DNA from 4 places in the Microcoleus sp. F4-D5 genome. Region 2 is predicted to be linked to each of the others. Evidence: riboswitches for the same ligand, from Rfam matches in the RefSeq annotation. Region 2 holds a riboswitch; each other region holds the start of a gene.
The links. A riboswitch is a leader RNA that binds a small molecule or an ion and turns the genes downstream of it on or off. The one in region 2 is predicted to bind cobalamin.
Positions count from the first base shown of each region.

Region 1: it holds a riboswitch for cobalamin, as region 2 does, so the genes downstream of both, QUA80_RS07275 (DUF1636 domain-containing protein) here and cobG (precorrin-3B synthase) in region 2, are expected to answer to the same signal.
Region 3: it holds a riboswitch for cobalamin, as region 2 does, so the genes downstream of both, QUA80_RS04570 (hypothetical protein) here and cobG (precorrin-3B synthase) in region 2, are expected to answer to the same signal.
Region 4: it holds a riboswitch for cobalamin, as region 2 does, so the genes downstream of both, QUA80_RS04605 (energy-coupling factor ABC transporter permease) here and cobG (precorrin-3B synthase) in region 2, are expected to answer to the same signal.

Region 1 is NZ_JAUBSX010000010.1:53,815-58,027, reverse strand. It holds gene QUA80_RS07280 (serine/threonine-protein kinase) at 1-961, opposite strand, end outside; cobalamin riboswitch at 1,293-1,439, shown strand; gene QUA80_RS07275 (DUF1636 domain-containing protein) at 1,462-1,872, shown strand; gene cobW (cobalamin biosynthesis protein CobW) at 2,136-3,170, shown strand; gene QUA80_RS07265 (GTP-binding protein) at 3,352-4,213, shown strand, end outside.
Region 2 is NZ_JAUBSX010000079.1:29,101-33,313, reverse strand. It holds gene QUA80_RS27095 (precorrin-8X methylmutase) at 1-606, opposite strand, end outside; gene cobG (precorrin-3B synthase) at 755-2,290, opposite strand; adenosylcobalamin-variant (AdoCbl-variant) riboswitch at 2,333-2,412, opposite strand; gene QUA80_RS27085 (hypothetical protein) at 2,625-3,029, shown strand; gene QUA80_RS27080 (GNAT family N-acetyltransferase) at 3,197-3,694, shown strand; gene cbiE (precorrin-6y C5,15-methyltransferase (decarboxylating) subunit CbiE) at 3,715-4,213, shown strand, end outside.
Region 3 is NZ_JAUBSX010000006.1:32,683-36,895, forward strand. It holds gene QUA80_RS04555 (dihydrofolate reductase family protein) at 1-223, shown strand, start outside; gene QUA80_RS04560 (ABC transporter ATP-binding protein) at 227-1,075, opposite strand; gene QUA80_RS04565 (methyltransferase domain-containing protein) at 1,283-2,149, opposite strand; gene QUA80_RS04570 (hypothetical protein) at 2,169-2,609, opposite strand; cobalamin riboswitch at 2,772-2,916, opposite strand; gene QUA80_RS04575 (Uma2 family endonuclease) at 2,955-3,533, opposite strand; gene QUA80_RS04580 (ABC transporter substrate-binding protein) at 3,741-4,213, opposite strand, start outside.
Region 4 is NZ_JAUBSX010000006.1:40,402-44,614, reverse strand. It holds gene QUA80_RS04615 (FAD-dependent oxidoreductase) at 1-316, opposite strand, end outside; gene QUA80_RS04610 (Uma2 family endonuclease) at 559-1,341, opposite strand; cobalamin riboswitch at 1,516-1,662, shown strand; gene QUA80_RS04605 (energy-coupling factor ABC transporter permease) at 1,724-2,443, shown strand; gene QUA80_RS04600 (energy-coupling factor ABC transporter substrate-binding protein) at 2,447-2,779, shown strand; gene cbiQ (cobalt ECF transporter T component CbiQ) at 2,854-3,648, shown strand; gene QUA80_RS04590 (DUF2207 domain-containing protein) at 3,917-4,213, shown strand, end outside.

The DNA.
Region 1 (4,213 bases), on a different contig from region 2:
TGTGTGGCGGGTCGTTCGGATGGGCGGCAACTTCCCATCTGCCCGCAAGCATTGTATCTGGAATTGGGTTGCTAATTTCGATTATTTCTTTTATTGTTTCTCCCAATTCTGTAGCGGTTAATTCCAGGCGATCGCGATTACTTCTGACTTTCGGCAAGCGGGTAACATCGAGAGATTGCAGAACGGCTAAAGCATCAGCCGCTGACTTGTATCGGTCTTGCAGTCTCGGTGCTACCATCCTTTCCAGCCAGTTCATCCAACCCTGCTGCAACGGCGGTACTAAATGCCGATAATGAATGCTATAATTAGCATCGATCAAGTTGCCGACATCCGCAGATTTCGTACCAGTTAACAAGCAAATCAGCGTTATCCCCAAGCCGTAAAGATCCGAGGCTTTGGTTAATTCTCGGTTAAACATTTGTTCCGGCGGCATGAATCCCATCGTGCCTTTGACGACGCTGCTAGCCGCGATATTTCCACCTCCTAGCCGCGCAAAACCGAAGTCTACTAAATAAACATTGAGTTCGTCATCTATTAACAAGTTTTCTGGCTTGATGTCGCGGTGAATTATCGGCGGTTTCTGAGCTTGCAGGTCAACTAAAATTTCTAAAGTGGCGATCGCAATTTGCTTGATATCCGGCGGCGAAAAAGTCCGCGCGACAGCAGATTCGGCATTTTTGTATTCCTGCACCATGCAGAAACCGCTGTCAGTTTGAAAAGAATCGAGATAGCGGGGAATGCCCGGGAAATCCAGTTTTTGCAAAACTTTAATTTCTTGTTCGTAAGCTTCGTATTCTGCCCAGCTAGCACCTAATTGGGCAAATTGAAATTGCTTAATTACAACTAATTTTTGAGTATTTGTATTTTTCGCTAAGTATGTAACTCGGCCGCCGAGACTGTTGTGTCCGAGTTCTTTTTCAATCTGATAGCCCTGAGTGGAAAAATCGGAGAATGCGTTCATATAGTTTGTAGTAATTTTATTGTGGGAGGGGATTCTAGCCCGTCATTAACAGGCATCTTGCCTGTTCCACAAAAAGTTATGTTTTTTGGGATGGGTTTCTATCCTGTCAGCAACAGGCAAGATGCCTGTTCCACAAAGAGTTATTTTTTTTGTGGGGTTATATCCTGTCAGGAACAGGCAAGATGCCTGTTCCACAAAGAGTTATGTTTTTTGGGATGGGTTTCTATCCTGTCAGCAACAGGCAAGATGCCTGTTCCACAAAGAGTTATTTTTTTTTGATGAATCGACATTACCAACATAACTTTTTTCCAAAAAGGCGGCAAGTGCGGTATGATGTGATTTCGCGATCGGTTCTAGCGGGGAGCAGCCGTTAGAGGAAACGGGGAAAGTTCGGTGCAAGTCCGGCGCTGTCCCGCAACTGTAATGAAACCCTTGTGGTTTCTAAAGTCAGAATGCCCGCCGATATCTAACTCACTTTTGAACGCATCTGCGAGGTACGGATGATGGATGGAATTAACACGGCTGTACGCACCAAGCACAGTCTATTTGTTTGCACTGCTTGCGCTAGTGTTTGGAAAAACGGCAAGCGAGAAGGCAAAAGCGGCGGTCAACAATTCATGGAAAATTTGTCGCAACTCGCTAAAGATTGGGAGTTTTCGGATAAATTTGAGATTCAAGAGGTTGAGTGCATGAGTGCTTGCAGTCACTCTTGTGCGGTGTCTTTTGCTGCTGTTGGAAAGTACACTTATCTGTTTGGCGATTTACCAGCAAATGAGTCGGAAAGCGTCGAGGCTGTACTCGAATGCGCGGGTCAATACTATGCTAAACCAGACGGTTTGTTGCCTTGGTCTGAGCGTCCTCAAGCTCTGAAAAAAGGTGTTTTAGCAAAGATTCCGCCGCTGGGAAGTTAAGCTCTTTCCTTCCAGGCTTTGCCCATCGGGGATAACTAAAGCCACCAATCTGCCAGGGACTTAAGTCCCTGGCTAATAGCGAAAGTCCTCTAAAGAGGACTGAGAATAAAAATTTTAAACTCATTAGTCCTCTTGAGAGGACTTTCGCTTTGAGGCAGGGGTTTAAACCCCTGCCGGACTGTCGGTTTAACGAGTTTCCTGTCAGCAATTGACTGACCCAAAATTGAAAGATATTCAATCACACTACAACAACTAAATTATCAATGCACAAAATTCCTGTTACTGTCATCACTGGTTTTCTCGGTAGCGGCAAAACTACCTTAATTCGCCACTTATTGCAAAATAATCAAGGTCGCCGCATTGCTGTTCTGGTTAACGAATTTGGCGAAATCGGAATTGACGGAGAATTGCTGCGCGATTGCCAAGTTTGCGACGAAGAAGAAAATGTTAACAGCAAGATTGTTGAACTAACAAATGGTTGTCTTTGCTGCACTGTTCAAGAGGAATTCTTGCCGACTATGCAGGAATTGTTGAAGCGCAGAGAACAAATTGATTGTATCTTAATTGAGACTTCTGGCCTCGCACTTCCTAAACCTTTGATTCAAGCTTTTCGCTGGCCGGAAATTCGCACGGGTGCTACTGTAGACGGTGTGGTTGCTGTTGTCGATTGCGAAGCTATTGCTAGCGGTTCTTTTGTCGGTGATATCGATGCTTTGATGGCACAGCAGCAGGCTGATTCTAGTTTAGATCACGAAACTCCGATCGAGGAATTGTTTGAAGACCAGTTAGCCTGTGCCGATATGGTACTTTTAACGAAGGTCGATCGCGTAGATGCAGAAACTCACCAGAAAGTCCAAAGCTGGTTGCAGCAAGAGTTGCGTCCGAGTGTAAAAATTGTGCCTTGCAAAGGTGGCGAAATTAACCCTGATGTGCTCATGGGATTTAATGCGGCGGTTGAGGATGATTTGGAGTCTCGCCCGAGTCACCACGATACTGAGGAGGAACACGAACACGATGATGATATTAACTCGACTTACTTTATTGCCGATCGCGAATTTGAACCTGAAGCTTTGGTCAAAAAACTGCAATCCTTGATGCAGCAGGAGGAAATTTATCGGATTAAAGGGTTTGTGGCGGTTCCCAAGAAACCGATGAGGATGGTGTTGCAAGGTGTGGGCTCGCGCATAGAATATTTTTACGATCGTCCTTGGCAACCTTCTGAACTCCGCCAAACCAAATTAGTGCTGATCGGTCGAGAGCTAGAACGCGATCGAATTGCAGCTATAATTAACAACTAATTGTCATCTGAGAGGGGCGGGTTGATGGATATTTTGAATTGCAGCAAATATTATTGGCAAACTCGCTCCTCCAAGCTCTCACGAACAATTTATTAACATTATTTAATATTGTGACCGCTGCCAGCAAGTTTGGTATAAAATAGCGATAATGGTTATCATTGTACAATAATCGAGGTCAAGTATGGTGACTGCTGGGGCGATCGAATCAGTTCCTGTTACCGTTCTCACGGGTTATCTCGGCGCAGGCAAAACTACGCTACTGAACCGCATTTTAACACAGGAACACGGCAAAAAAGTTGCAGTCATCGTCAACGAATTCGGCGAAGTAGGCATCGACAACCAACTGATAATTGATGCCGACGAAGAAATTTTCGAGATGAACAACGGCTGCATTTGCTGTACAGTCCGAGGCGATTTAATTCGGATTATCGGCAACTTGATGAAGCGGCGAGACAAATTCGACCACATAGTCATCGAAACAACAGGTTTAGCCGACCCCGCACCCGTAATTCAAACCTTTTTTGTAGACGAAGATATGCGGGAAAAATTGCTGCTAGACGCAGTTGTCACCGTAGTCGATGCCAAGCACATCTGGCAGCACTGGGACGCAGACGAAGCTCAAGAACAAATTGCATTTGCCGATGTAGTTTTGCTCAACAAAACTGATTTAGTGACTGAGGAAGAATTGGCAGAATTAGAAAAGCGAATTCGCGCCATGAATGCAATGGCAAAAATTCACCGCACCCGCAACGCTGAATTACAAATGGATGCTTTGTTGGGCGTCAAAGCATTTGATTTGAACCGGGCATTAGAAATCGAGCCCGACTTTTTGGGCGAGCACGATCACGAACACGACGAAACTGTTACTTCGGTAGCAATAGTAGAATCCGGTGCTATTGACGGCAACAAATTTAGCGATTGGATTGAGGAATTGTTGCGAACTCAAGGGCCGAATATCTTTCGTACAAAAGGCATTTTGAATGTCGCCGGAGACAACAAGCGATTTGTTTTTCAAGGAGTACACATGGTGTTCGACGGCAGGC
Region 2 (4,213 bases):
CGCATTCACGGCAGCCGTTGCCATTGCACTGCCACCGCGCCGCCCGTGCAGCGTAATAAATGGCACTCCCCGACTGTTGGCTGCCAGTTCGGCTTTGGATTCGGCAGCCCCGACAAATCCTACCGGGAAACCCAGAATTAAAGCCGGTTTGGGTGCTCCGGCATCCAGCATTTCCAGCAGTCGGAACAAAGCTGTCGGGGCATTGCCTATGGCCACAACTGCACCCTGCAAGTTGTCCAGCCACAAATCCACAGCTGCAGCCGATCGAGTATTTCCCATTTGCCGCGCCAACTCCGGGATTTCGGAATGCCAGAGGGTGCAAATCACCTGATTGTCAGCGGGAAGGCGTTTGCGAGTGATGCCTTCGGCCACCATCCGGGCATCGCACAGGATAGGCGCACCTGCTGAGAGGGCTTGGCGTCCGCAGGTTGCGGCCCCGGGCGAAGCTGCTAAATCTGTAACTATATCGGTCATGCCGCAACTGTGAATTAGTCGCACGGCTACCGATTCTAAATCGGGCGGCAAGGTTGACAAATCTGTTTCGGATCGAATTGTGGCAAAGGATTTGATGTAGATTTCTGTTCCGTCTCGAATGTAGTCAATCATTGTTTAAAACTGTTATGGGAATTTTGTTGGATTTGTGAAATAGATTTTTTGAATAAACCGCGAAGATGGAAAGGGCGCGAATGAAGAATTATCAAGAGATATAGAAAGACAAATGATTAAAATTTGTCAGTTTCAATGGAATCTTTTTTCAGTTTAAATTCCCATTTTCGGTGTTCAATAACTCCTGTAATTGGTCGATCGCCAGCCGATCGACAAACTCACCAAATGACTCCAAAGGCTCTCGAAACCGCTGATATACCTTCAACAAAAGCTCGATCGCACCGGGCATCTCGACCGCACTCACCCTCTGGAAAATTTGCCGCCCGAAGGGTAAATCTTTTCTACCCGCATAAATGTTGTAACCTTCGATTATCTCGTCTCCTCGCTCAATCTGAATTCCCAGCAGCGTGATATCAATTGGCCGGTGCTGGGCGCAAGACTTTTGGCAACCGCTGAAATGAATGTTGATCGGCAGGTCGATCGTCAATTTTTGCGCTAAATCCCTCGCCATTGCTAAGGCGTGAGTTTGAGTATCTGTCGCCGCCGACGCACAGCCGCTGCTGCCGGCACAAGCCACCAAGCACGAATCTAGGCGAGTTGGGGATGAGTGCAATCCCAAATCGGCAACTTGCTCTTTTACCTCAAAAAGCTGGGAGTTGGGGATATCAGAAATCAACAGATTTTGCCACGGCGTAAGTCTCAGGGTACCGCTGGCTAGATTTTGGGCTAAATTTGCCAAATTCCGCAGTTGTTTTGATTCTAGCTTACCTAGGGGCAGTGCAATTCCCATGTAGGAGAAACCGGACTGTTGCTGAGGGTAAATGCCGAGATGTTGGTGATGGGGGAGGGATTTTTCAGATGAGGCGATCGATCGGGCGGGCAAGATGCCCACCCCACAAGCAAATTCACTCTTGGTGGAACAGGCATCTTGCCTGTTTTTGGGAAACTTGCAAGATGTGAATTGCAATAAAAATGGTAAATTATGCTGTACCTTTTCTAGATAAGTTTCAGCGCCCCAATCTGCCAGCAGGTGACGCAAACGCGGTTTTTTACCATCAATTCGAGGCTTATTTTTTGTGTATTCAAGATAGGCGCTAGCGAGGGCGGCTAATACTGAAATACATTGCGATTCTTGGATTAAAATTCGTGTGTCGCTGTTTAAATGCAGCCGAAAAACGATTTCTGATTGGGTTGAACGCCCTTCAGCAGCTAATACAATATCGTTGCGTAAATCGCGGATCGAAACTGCTTCCCCGCCGTCAAAGCCAATACTGAACTTAGGCGAAAGTTCCGACAATTCGGGATGCGTTTGCAGGTAATCATCCCAAGCTTTCACTAGCGGGCGAGTATCGAGTAACTGCTGGCGATCGATCCCTGCTGTCGGACTTGCCATAATATTGCGAATCGGGTCAACTTCAACGCGGCGAGATGCCAATCCCAATTCCAGCAAATCTTGCCAAACTTCATCAGAAACTGGCGAATTCAAGTCTCGGATTTGCAAATTCGCCCGATTCGTTACTTGCAAACAACCGGTACTGTATCGATCGACCAAATCGGCGATCGTCCGACACTGCTGCGCGTTTAAAATTCCCCCCGGAATCCGCATTCTCGATAATATTCCGTCTCGGGCGCGGGAACCGTAAAATAAACCCGGACAAGTCGGCAATTCACTCAAAGCTAACAAAGAAACTCCTCCCCGTGCGACGCAGGGAATCTAAAGTAAACTCCTGAAATCGGCATTCTGACTTTGACAGTTGCGGCACAGCGCCGGAATTGCACCGGACTTTCCCGCTTTCAGGTTTAAGAAATCTATCACAAGTCGATCGGCATCAGCCAGATCGATCGAGTTTCTTAACAAATCTCCGGGCGAGCTCGCCTTTTAGGGAGGAAATTCGTTTGATTGTCTTGCTGATTCCTGAATAATTTTTTATAATATATAATCTAAGTCAAAATCACTCTAAGAGTGCGCGACTTCTAACTTCGGCTGTAAAACCTGCGATCGCGTTATTTATTTATTTATGACAATTGAAGAATTGCAAATCAAACTCGCAGAGATCAATCACCTTGTTGAGACATTCCAAACATCAGTAGCTTTGGAAAAATACTACTCGGATGACACTGTGATGATTGAAGGAGATGGTACAATTACTAGCGGCAAAGAAAACTGCCGCCAAGGAAGAGAAATCTTTTTTCAAGAAATGTTAGTTGAGTTTCGAGAATCAAAATTAATTAGTCAAGACATCGCTGTTTCAGCCGACAAAAATTATGATTTTGTAGTAATTTCCAATTGGTACAATGATTACACCGTTAAAGTTGAAGGTCAAATCATTGATTCCAAAAGCAACCAAATCTCGATCGGCTATTGGAAAGATGGTTTGGTAGTCAAGGAAAGTTACAACTATCCAGTGATTACGGTGGTTTAGCACTGTTTGTTAATTAGACTTACGCAAAACCTGCATAAACCGGGTTTTTTGCCTTATCTGTGCGCGATAACCAAGTATTGTCGAAAAACCAGGTTTATGACCGGCCGTGCGTCCCGGACTAATATTGATAGGTGCGATCGTTATTGAACCTGAGAAAAATAATCCGCATGATACTTGAAACTCAGAGATTGGTTTTGAAACCGATTGTGGAGAGCGACCTCAACACGCTTCATAGAATTTTTATCGATGCCTATGTGAGGAGATATCTGTGCGACGGCGAAATCTGGTCGCTACAAAAGGTTGAAGAAATGCTTGCCGAAAACAAAAAGCTGTTTGAAGAAAATAAATTCGGTTTGTGGTTTATCGAGACCAACACCGAGCAAGAAGTGATTGGATTTGTGGGTTTGTGGTATTTTTTTGAAGAAGAACAGCCCCAGTTACTTTACGCATTGCTGCCAACAGCAACTAAAAAAGGCTACGCTACTGAAGCTGCAACCAAAATAATAGAGTATTGTTTTGATGAACTTGGCTTTGAGTATGTTGTCGCAAGCTGCGATCGCCCAAACATTGAGTCGCTTAAAGTCGCAGAAAGACTCGGAATGAGGCAAGTAGAAGAAAGAATTATGAATGGAAATCCGATATTATTCTTGAGAATCGATAAGTAGTAATTAGCAGTAAGGATTCAATGCACAAATGGCTTTCGGTGGTGGGGATTGGCGAAGACGGACTTTCGGGATTAAGTGCGATCGCCCGTTCTCTACTCTCTCGATCTCAAGTCGTTGTCGGCGGTGCCCGTCACCTAGCAATGCTACCAACCGACGACACCCGCGAACAATTGGTTTGGGCTTCGCCTTTGCAGACAACAGTCGATGAAATCATCCGCCGCCGGGGACAATTTGTGTGCGTCCTAGCCAGCGGCGATCCGATGTGTCACGGCATCGGCGTCACGCTGTCGCGCAAAATTCCTATTTCCGAAATGACTGTGATTCCCGCAGCATCGGCTTTTAGTCTTGCTTGCGCCCGTTTGGGTTGGCCGCTGGCCCAAGTTGAGACTTTCAGTTTGACAAATCGCCCGATCGCGTCGATCGCCCTTGCTTTGTCCTCCGGCGCGCGCTTGCTGGTGTTGAGCGCTGACAGACATACGCCAGCAAAAGTTGCCCAATTGTTGACACAGCGGGGGTTTG
Region 3 (4,213 bases), on a different contig from region 2:
GCTTGTAGGAGGTGGCGATCTGGTTGGTCAATTCTACGATCGCGGGTTGCTTGATGAGGTAATTGTGTCAATTGCATCGGTGACACTTGGTAGCGGAGCACCTTTGCTACCGCGCACGATCGCAACACCCCCGCTAAGACTTTTATCCGCGAAGGTTTATGGAGATGCCTTCGCAGAGTTGCACTATGAAGTTCCTGTCCGGCCAGATCGCACAACTGCTTAATCTTTAAAGCAGCCGCCGCGCTTGTAAAATCTCTTGTTGCAACAGCTCAAAAGTGTGAATTTTTGAGTTATCATCTCTCTCAACGATCGCCCTTATTTGCTCCATCAGCTCGATCGCCAGCGGTACCCCAAGCTGCAATTGTTCCAAGACATCCCGCTGAGCAAAAACGGTTTCCGGTGTTCCTTCTAAAATCAATTTTCCTCGATCCATTACAAACACCCAATCAGCCCAGCGGTAGATGAAATCGAGGTCGTGACTTGCTAACAGAATGGTGGTTCCGGCGCTGTGAATTTGTTGGAGTAAACCGATAAGTTGTCGGGTGTGACGCGGATCGAGATAGGCGGTAGGTTCATCTAGCAGCAGCAGTTTGGGCTTGAGAACCATGATATCGGCGATCGACACCCGCTTTTTCTGCCCTAAACTGAGATTGTGAATTGGTTCGCGGGCGAGTTCGCTTAGATCGAATTGGTCGATCGCCTGCTGTACCTGTTGAGCAATTTCGGATTCTTTTAAGCCTAAATTGTACAATCCGTAGGAGATATCTTCTTCTACCGTCGAAGCTACTAATTGATGTTCGGGGTTTTGAAAGACGAGTCCGATTTGTTGGCGCAGTTTCGTCAAAGATTTGCGATCGTAGCGCAAGGGTTCACCGTGCCAGCTAATAATTCCCTGTTGCGGTTGATACAAGCCATTTGCTAACAAAAAAAAGGTGGTTTTGCCGCAGCCGTTTTGACCGATTAGCCCGCAGCGTTTCCCAGCGGGTACTTTGAGATTTAAACCCTGAATAGCCACTCGCGAACCGCAGGGATAGGAGTAGGAAATGCCAGCGAATTCGAGAATCCATTCAGACATATTTGTTATTTGTTATTTGTTATTTTTTATTTAGCCTTGTTCCCAGGCTCTGCCTGGGAATAAATACCCGGAGGCTATGCCTCCAATTACCGATTACCGATTACCGATTTCTATTGTATAGAAATCCTTGCAGGAGTCGTAAACTTTTACCCCACCCCAACCCTCCCCTTATCAAGGGGAGGGAGTAAGAAATTCACACAATTTGTATCAGCCTCGATCGGATTTTGACAACTGCCAAAGTTGCATTTCATAACAGAGATGTTGCTCAAAAAGTTGACTTGCATCCAATCCTTCAACCACCAGCTTCTTGAACCAGCGACGAAATATCCAGCGCAGGAATTTGTGGACGGGGGGAACTGCGATCGCAATTAAATCCGCAACATAAATCATTGTGTTCAGTCCATACCTGCGGAAAGTATCTACATACAGGTCAATCGTCGGTAAAATATGAGCCGAAATATCCTCAGTTTTTACTACATTGAACCCCGCTTGCATCAATGCAATCTGAAGCTCTTTCACCACGTGACAGTTAGAAAACATTCCCTCTGTATAGTTAACATCAGAGCGCATCATATCGGCAAGCAGTACATAACCACCAGGATTGAGGACAGTGGCAGCACCCTTAGCAATATCAACAGCCGACATATACTGGCTACTTTCGCTAAAGAGAATAAGATCGTAGAAATGGGTTGCTTTGAAGTCTTCAAACCTCGTGAGGTGGAAGATTGCCCGATCGTCCGTACACTTGAGAAAGCGCTGTTGTTGGAACGGATCGGGTGCGAGTCCCTCCACTCGAAAACCTCGATCGAGCAAATAAGCCGCATTTCCCCCTATCCCGCATCCTACATCCAGCACGGTTTTGATGTCTTTGGGGATCAAATCCAAGAGTTTATCTGTGTAAGCTTGCTGAGCGATGCGCAGCCGCGCGATCGTGAGTTCCTCAGCAGGCACAGGTAGGGTTTTCCAATAACCGTAGTGAAGGTAGGGCGAATCTGTCAGGCCCAAATAGTAATTAAGCGCTGCATTTTGGTAGCGAGTTACTTTGGAAATTTCGATTGATTTTGGCTGCGACATTGGGAAAATTTAGTAAGTTTTAGGATTGCGGGCAGAGTTGAAATTCTTCCCAGCGCTTGCATACCTGTTCATAGCACTCAACAGGAGAAATTGCCAACTTTTGCAACAAATTAATATCAATCTGAGCGTTGGCGATCGACAAAAATATAATTGCTTCCTTTGGCTCGTAGCCAGCAATGATTTGGAGCAGATTTAAAACAGTGTTTTCCTCTATTTCTAGTTGTTGCAAATAAACGGTTGCTTCCAAGTCGGAAATAAATTCCAGATCGTACTTTATAGTATCTACGCTCCAATTCACAGAGGGGTTAATGGGAGTATTGATTTGGCAAGCAACCAAGCCTCGCCCTCGATGCAAAAAACCATTCCAAGCAGTATATCCGATCGACAAAATATTCTGATGAATAAACAAGTTTTGCCAGTACCCAAAACTACCCTGCCAAACACTATCTTCCACTCGCATTTCTTTTCATTTCCATTAAAATACAATATGCTTTAGAACGCCCATCAAATTACATCAGCGTTCATCTGCGTTTATCGGCAGATATCTGCGGTTAAAAAATCCCAATCCAATAATAAAAAAAATAATAAACTCACCATCATCCATACCTCGCAGATGAAAAACATGATTGCAAACAAATCGGCGGGCATTCTGACTCAGAGAAGCAAGAATCTCCTTACAGTTGCGGGACAGCGCCGGATTCGCACCGAACTTTCCCCCTTACGTCTGATGGCTGTTCTCCATCAGAGCCGATCGATATACGGGAATATTACCACTATTTGGAACATTTGACAAAAAACCGTCCGCCTATTCACCAAACTCAATATTTTCATACAAATTGGCCAGCGAAATTTCCACAGCAACAGATGTTAAACTCAACCGATCGCCCATACAGCTATATTCCGAAAAAATCCACTTATTCGCATCTGTTTTAGAATATTGCTCCACCCGCAGCCGATATTGAGCGATAAATAAATACTCTTGAAAACTAGGAATACTGCGATAAGCAGCAAACTTTTCATCGCGGTCATAAGCTTTAGTACCTTTAGATAGCACCTCAGCAATAAACACGGGATTAGTAATTGTATCCGTCCGTCCAGATTGCAGCTCGATCGGGCGCGCTACCACCATCGCATCCGGGTAAGTATAATTATTAAGCTGGGAAATCCACAGCCGCTGATCCGAACCAAAAGTCCGATACGGTTTCCCTTTTAACGCCAGCTTCAGCGCAACAACTAAATTAGTGGTAATTTCATTGTGATTCGGTGTACCGCCAGCCATCAGAACAATGTCCCCATTGATAAATTCATGCCGATCCAGAGAATTGATTTCCAATTCTAGATATTCCTCAGCCGTGTAGGTTTTGGTTTCAACTGGCGCGATCATATATAACGCTCTCTTTTAATCTACTTATTTTAGTTTATCTTTAAAATTTTCCTAATTCAAGACAAAAGTAGATTTCAATCATGCGAATAAACAGGCAAGATGCCTGTGAAGCGAAGAGGGAATTTTCTGGTGGGGCGGGCAGGATGGTCCCCCCTGAAAGGCTGATTGAGAATGTGCAAGATGTGAGGGCGATCGCACTTAACAAGCTTACCGCAGCGGGACAAAGTTATAGCCAGTGCTTCCTCCTTGTTTAACTTGCACTAAAATCGGCTTATTAGCCCGATCGCCCGTGGGCAAAAACTTCACATCCTCGCTCGATCCTGCTGCCGAGAAATTCGGATTTCTGAGTGCTTGTTGCAACCCGAACCGCGTATTGCTTTGACGCAAGCCGGCGATGACAGCTTGAGTCGCGTCAAAACTCGTTGCTGTTCGCCAATTTACTACTCCTCCCCAGCGCTGACTGGCATTTTTAGGAAATGGATTGTTGGGATTAGTTTCAGGATGCCAGGGAACGGGCAAAACAAGCCCGTCAACGTCCTTTTGCCCGTCTTTTAGCGTTTGAAAGGTGTAAAGAGTTGAACTGCTGTAAAGCGCTAATTTGCCTTGATTTGCACGGGCTAGATCGATCGCGCGATCGATGCGATCTACGTGGGATGCTAGCATCAATCCTTGTGCACCTT
Region 4 (4,213 bases), on a different contig from region 2:
GGGGGTCAAGTGCAATTGCGCTGACACCGGATTTTTGCAGGAACTCTTTATAGATTGCCGCCGGTGAACCAAAGATATCTAAATTTAAAGATTTTTGAAGTTCTTCACTAATCTGGCTTCTATCTAAATAAGCAAGGCCGCCTCTTACCAAATGCCCGCCAATTCCTTCTTGCAAGCTTCCTTTAGACATCAGCAGAACTCGCGGATAACGCTTTGTGCGGCGACGATATTCTCTGGCCGCCGAGATAACAGCGAGAACTCCTGGAACTTCATCACCAAAGCCGATGACATCGTAATAACGCAGATCCATGACCATTGTTTAATAACCTCTGCTGATTGTCATTTTTTCGAGCTGCATCTCAATGTTTTCCGTCAAACTCTCTGTTTTTTCCACATCTAGCTGCATTTTTCCTGAGTTTTGCGATAAATATTCACATATTCCTGGATGCGGCAACCGGGTTTTTTCCAGAAAATTTTTCGTTGAGGACGATCGATCTCGGTTTAAAAACTCGGTTTCTCAGCGTCTAGAGTCCGTCAGTCTGGTGCTCTTGATTGCCATCAGCTTAGATTATCAGGATCTATCCCCAACTCCCGCAGTCGCTGAGCTAGTCGATCGGAACGTTGGGCCAATCGATCGGCGCGCTGCGATTCCTGTTGGGCGCGCTGGGCTTCCTGTTGGGCGCGCTGCGATTCCTGTTGGGCGCGCTGCGATTCCTGTTGGGCGCGCTGCGCTGATTCTTTCACCTGTTCTTCAGGAGTCAGATAACGTTTTCCACCGGCATCATACCAATACAACCACTCCCTTGTCACCCCAGAATAACTTCCCCTTTCACAACCAATCCCCAAACCAATTTCTGGCATCCAAACTGGATTTCCTGGCTGCAACTCGTACTTCCCATTGACTAACTTGTGTACTTCCAAACGGGGTTTACGGCGGCGGCGGGAAGAATAAATCACGTAATAAAGTACGCCTAAAGCTTGATATTCCTCCAACTTTGTGCTGTATTCCTTGCGATAAGTTGGGGAAACTACTTCCAGCACAAAAGTCGGCAAAACATTTTCATCCCACAGCACGTAACTGGGACGCAATTCTTCATCGTAAAACCTTTCTACACCTAAACTCAAGAAAGCATCTGGCACAATGGCAGGTTGATCGGGGTGATAATAGATACCCATATCTATGCCAAAAAACCAGTCCATGCGTTCTGCCCAAAGTATCAGCAATATTGCTTTTAACAACCCCGGTATTAGTTCTTGCAGTTCGTTATCCACAGGCGTTTCATCAGAGTCTGGTAGTTCATCGGCTGAGGGCCAGTGCCTGGGCAAGTTGTACTGTAACATTGCGGCTTTCCTCAAAACTCATTAATATTATACCGTTGATTTGTTTGGCGATAGTATTGATTGAACGAATCGCGAAGACGCGAAGGAAAAGAAGAAAATATGATAGGTAATTTTGACAGAGTTAATCTGAATGAATTTTTGTAAAATATTTGCTGAGACTTACGCGATCGACTAAACTATGTCTAACCAGTCGGTTCTAATGGGGAGCAGCCGTTAGAGGAAACGGGGAAAGTTCGGTGCAAGTCCGGCGCTGTCCCGCAACTGTAATGAGAGTCATGTCGCTTTCTGAGTCAGGATGCCCGCCGATGTGTTAATTTACATAGTCTCATCTGCGAGGTTCAGCGTGAAGGCCAGAAATCGGAAATTGGTCAGCTTGGGATTGATGGCTGGCTTGAGTTGTTATATTGTCCTGGGATCGGCAACGCCCGCCGCAGCTATGCACATTTCGGAAGGTTTTTTGCCGGTGCAGTGGGCTGCGTTTTGGTGGATGGTGGCGTTGCCTTTTTTTGCAGTAGGTTTGCGATCGATTGCTCGCATTACAAAAGAACACCCGGAACTTAAACTATTGCTTGCTTTGGCGGGTGCGTTTACTTTTGTGCTTTCTGCTTTAAAAATTCCCTCGGTAACGGGCAGTTGTTCTCACCCGACGGGTACGGGTTTGGGTGCAATTTTGTTCGGCCCTTCGGTGATGGCGGTACTGGGGGCTTTAGTCCTGTTGTTTCAAACGTTACTGTTAGCGCACGGTGGCTTGACAACGCTGGGAGCGAATATGTTTTCGATGGCGATTGTCGGCCCGTTTGCCGCGTATTTTATCTATCAATTGCTGTTGCGAACTGGCAACCAGCGGGCGGCAATTTTTTGTGCGGCGGCTTTGGCAGATTTACTGACTTATGTGGTGACTTCGATTCAATTAGCGTTAGCTTTTCCGGCAGCAAGCGGCGGTTTTATGGCTTCGTTTCTCAAGTTTGTTGGCATCTTTGCTATCACTCAAGTACCCCTAGCAATCAGTGAGGGATTGCTGACTGTATTAGTCTGGAATTGGCTGCATTCTTACGGGAAGCAGGAGTTGGAAACTTTGAAATTATTGAGACAGGAGTCATAAGCCGTGAGTCAAAAAAACACAAGAAATCAGCAAGCTACTTCACAACAAAATTGGATGTTGGTAATTGCTGTCATCGCGCTTGCCGTTATTCCCCTAGTTTTTGTCCGGGGTGAATACGGCGGAGCGGATGGGGAAGCTGAGAAAGCGATTGCGGAAATTCAACCGGACTATCAACCTTGGTTTAACCACTTTTTTGAGCCTGCTAGCGGAGAAATTGAAAGTTTGCTGTTTGCGACTCAAGCGGCGCTAGGGGCTGGCGTAATTGGCTACGCGATCGGGCTGTACAAGGGGCGCACGGAATCTCATAAATCTGATGATGAATCGCCGTCGGAATAAATGGCGAATAAACGGCGAATAGAATTCGCTTCTACACATACAAAGTCCGCCTGCGCGGACTGAAAGACTTTGGAATGAACCATCAGATTGATAGTCTGGCTTATACAAATCGCTTGCGGGGGTTGCCGCCATCTCACAAGTTATCCTTTGCGATCGCCCTTTTAATTCTGTCTCTAGTTTCTGGGGCGATCGTCCAATTGTCGATCGCCCTTTGGTTGGCCGTCTGGATCGTCGTCTATGCGGGTATTCCGGGGAAACTGTATTTGCGGTTGCTGTCGCTACCATTGATGTTTTTGCTGACAAGTTTGCCTGCTTTGGCGATGGGTGCGGTTGCGGGCGATCGTATCCCGGCAATTGGGTGGGATATTTGGCAAGGTTGGGGCATTAGCACCGGCACTTTTTATCTCTATGTGAGCCGCTCTGGGATATACCAAGTGAGCTTGCTGTTTGCCCGCGCCTTCGCATCGACAAGCTGTATGTATTTCATCCTCTTGACGGTGCCATTTACCGAAATCTTGCAAATTCTCAGACAATTACGCTGTCCAGAGTTAGTCACAGAACTGCTATTACTAATGTATCGGTTTATTTTTAGCTTATTGGCGATCGCCGATGAACTTTGGATTGCTCAAAACTCGCGCTGCGGCTACCGCACTTGGAAGCTGGGAATGCACAGTTTAGGTATTTTAATCGGGCAATTGCTTCAGCGAACTTTGGAAAACTACCGTCAAGTCTCGCTGAGTTTAGCGTCGCGCGGCTTTAATGGAGAACTGCGCGTTTGGAATTCTTACCCTTACAAACCTTCGCGAAGATATACCTTGGAAGCCGTGTTTGGGTGTACAGTTTTAACTTTGTTAGGTGTTGTATTTTAATCTAATTAAACTTTGGGGCGGGCTAGAAGCCCACCCCACTCATGGTTTCAAGAAACAGGACTGTCAAAATTAGAGGTGCACCACCTTAGCAATTCTAAATGAATTGTGAGATGGGCTTCTAGCCCTTCCAAGCTAGAAGCAAACCATCCCAATCTTCATTTTATCAATATGACTTTTATGAACTAAAGTAATGATTTTTATGAATTGACCTTACAATAAACCTATTGAATAATTGTCATCAATAGCTGTTATGTAGGGAAATTACATTATGAACAAACGGCACTTCAAAAAAATACTTTATTTCTTAATGACCTCCTTGACCGTATTTATGGTCACAGTCACTCATGCAGCAGCCCAACAACTACCGTTTTACTGGGATAACATCAACGTCACAATCGACGTTCAGACGAACGGAGATATGTTAGTTACCGAAACCCAAAAATATGTGTTCACAGCCGACTACAACACTGAACGATATCGCTATATTCCTCTAGGTAAGGTAGATGAAATTAAAGATGTCACCGTTCAAGAAAATAATCAAATAATTCCGAGTAGTACGGGGATT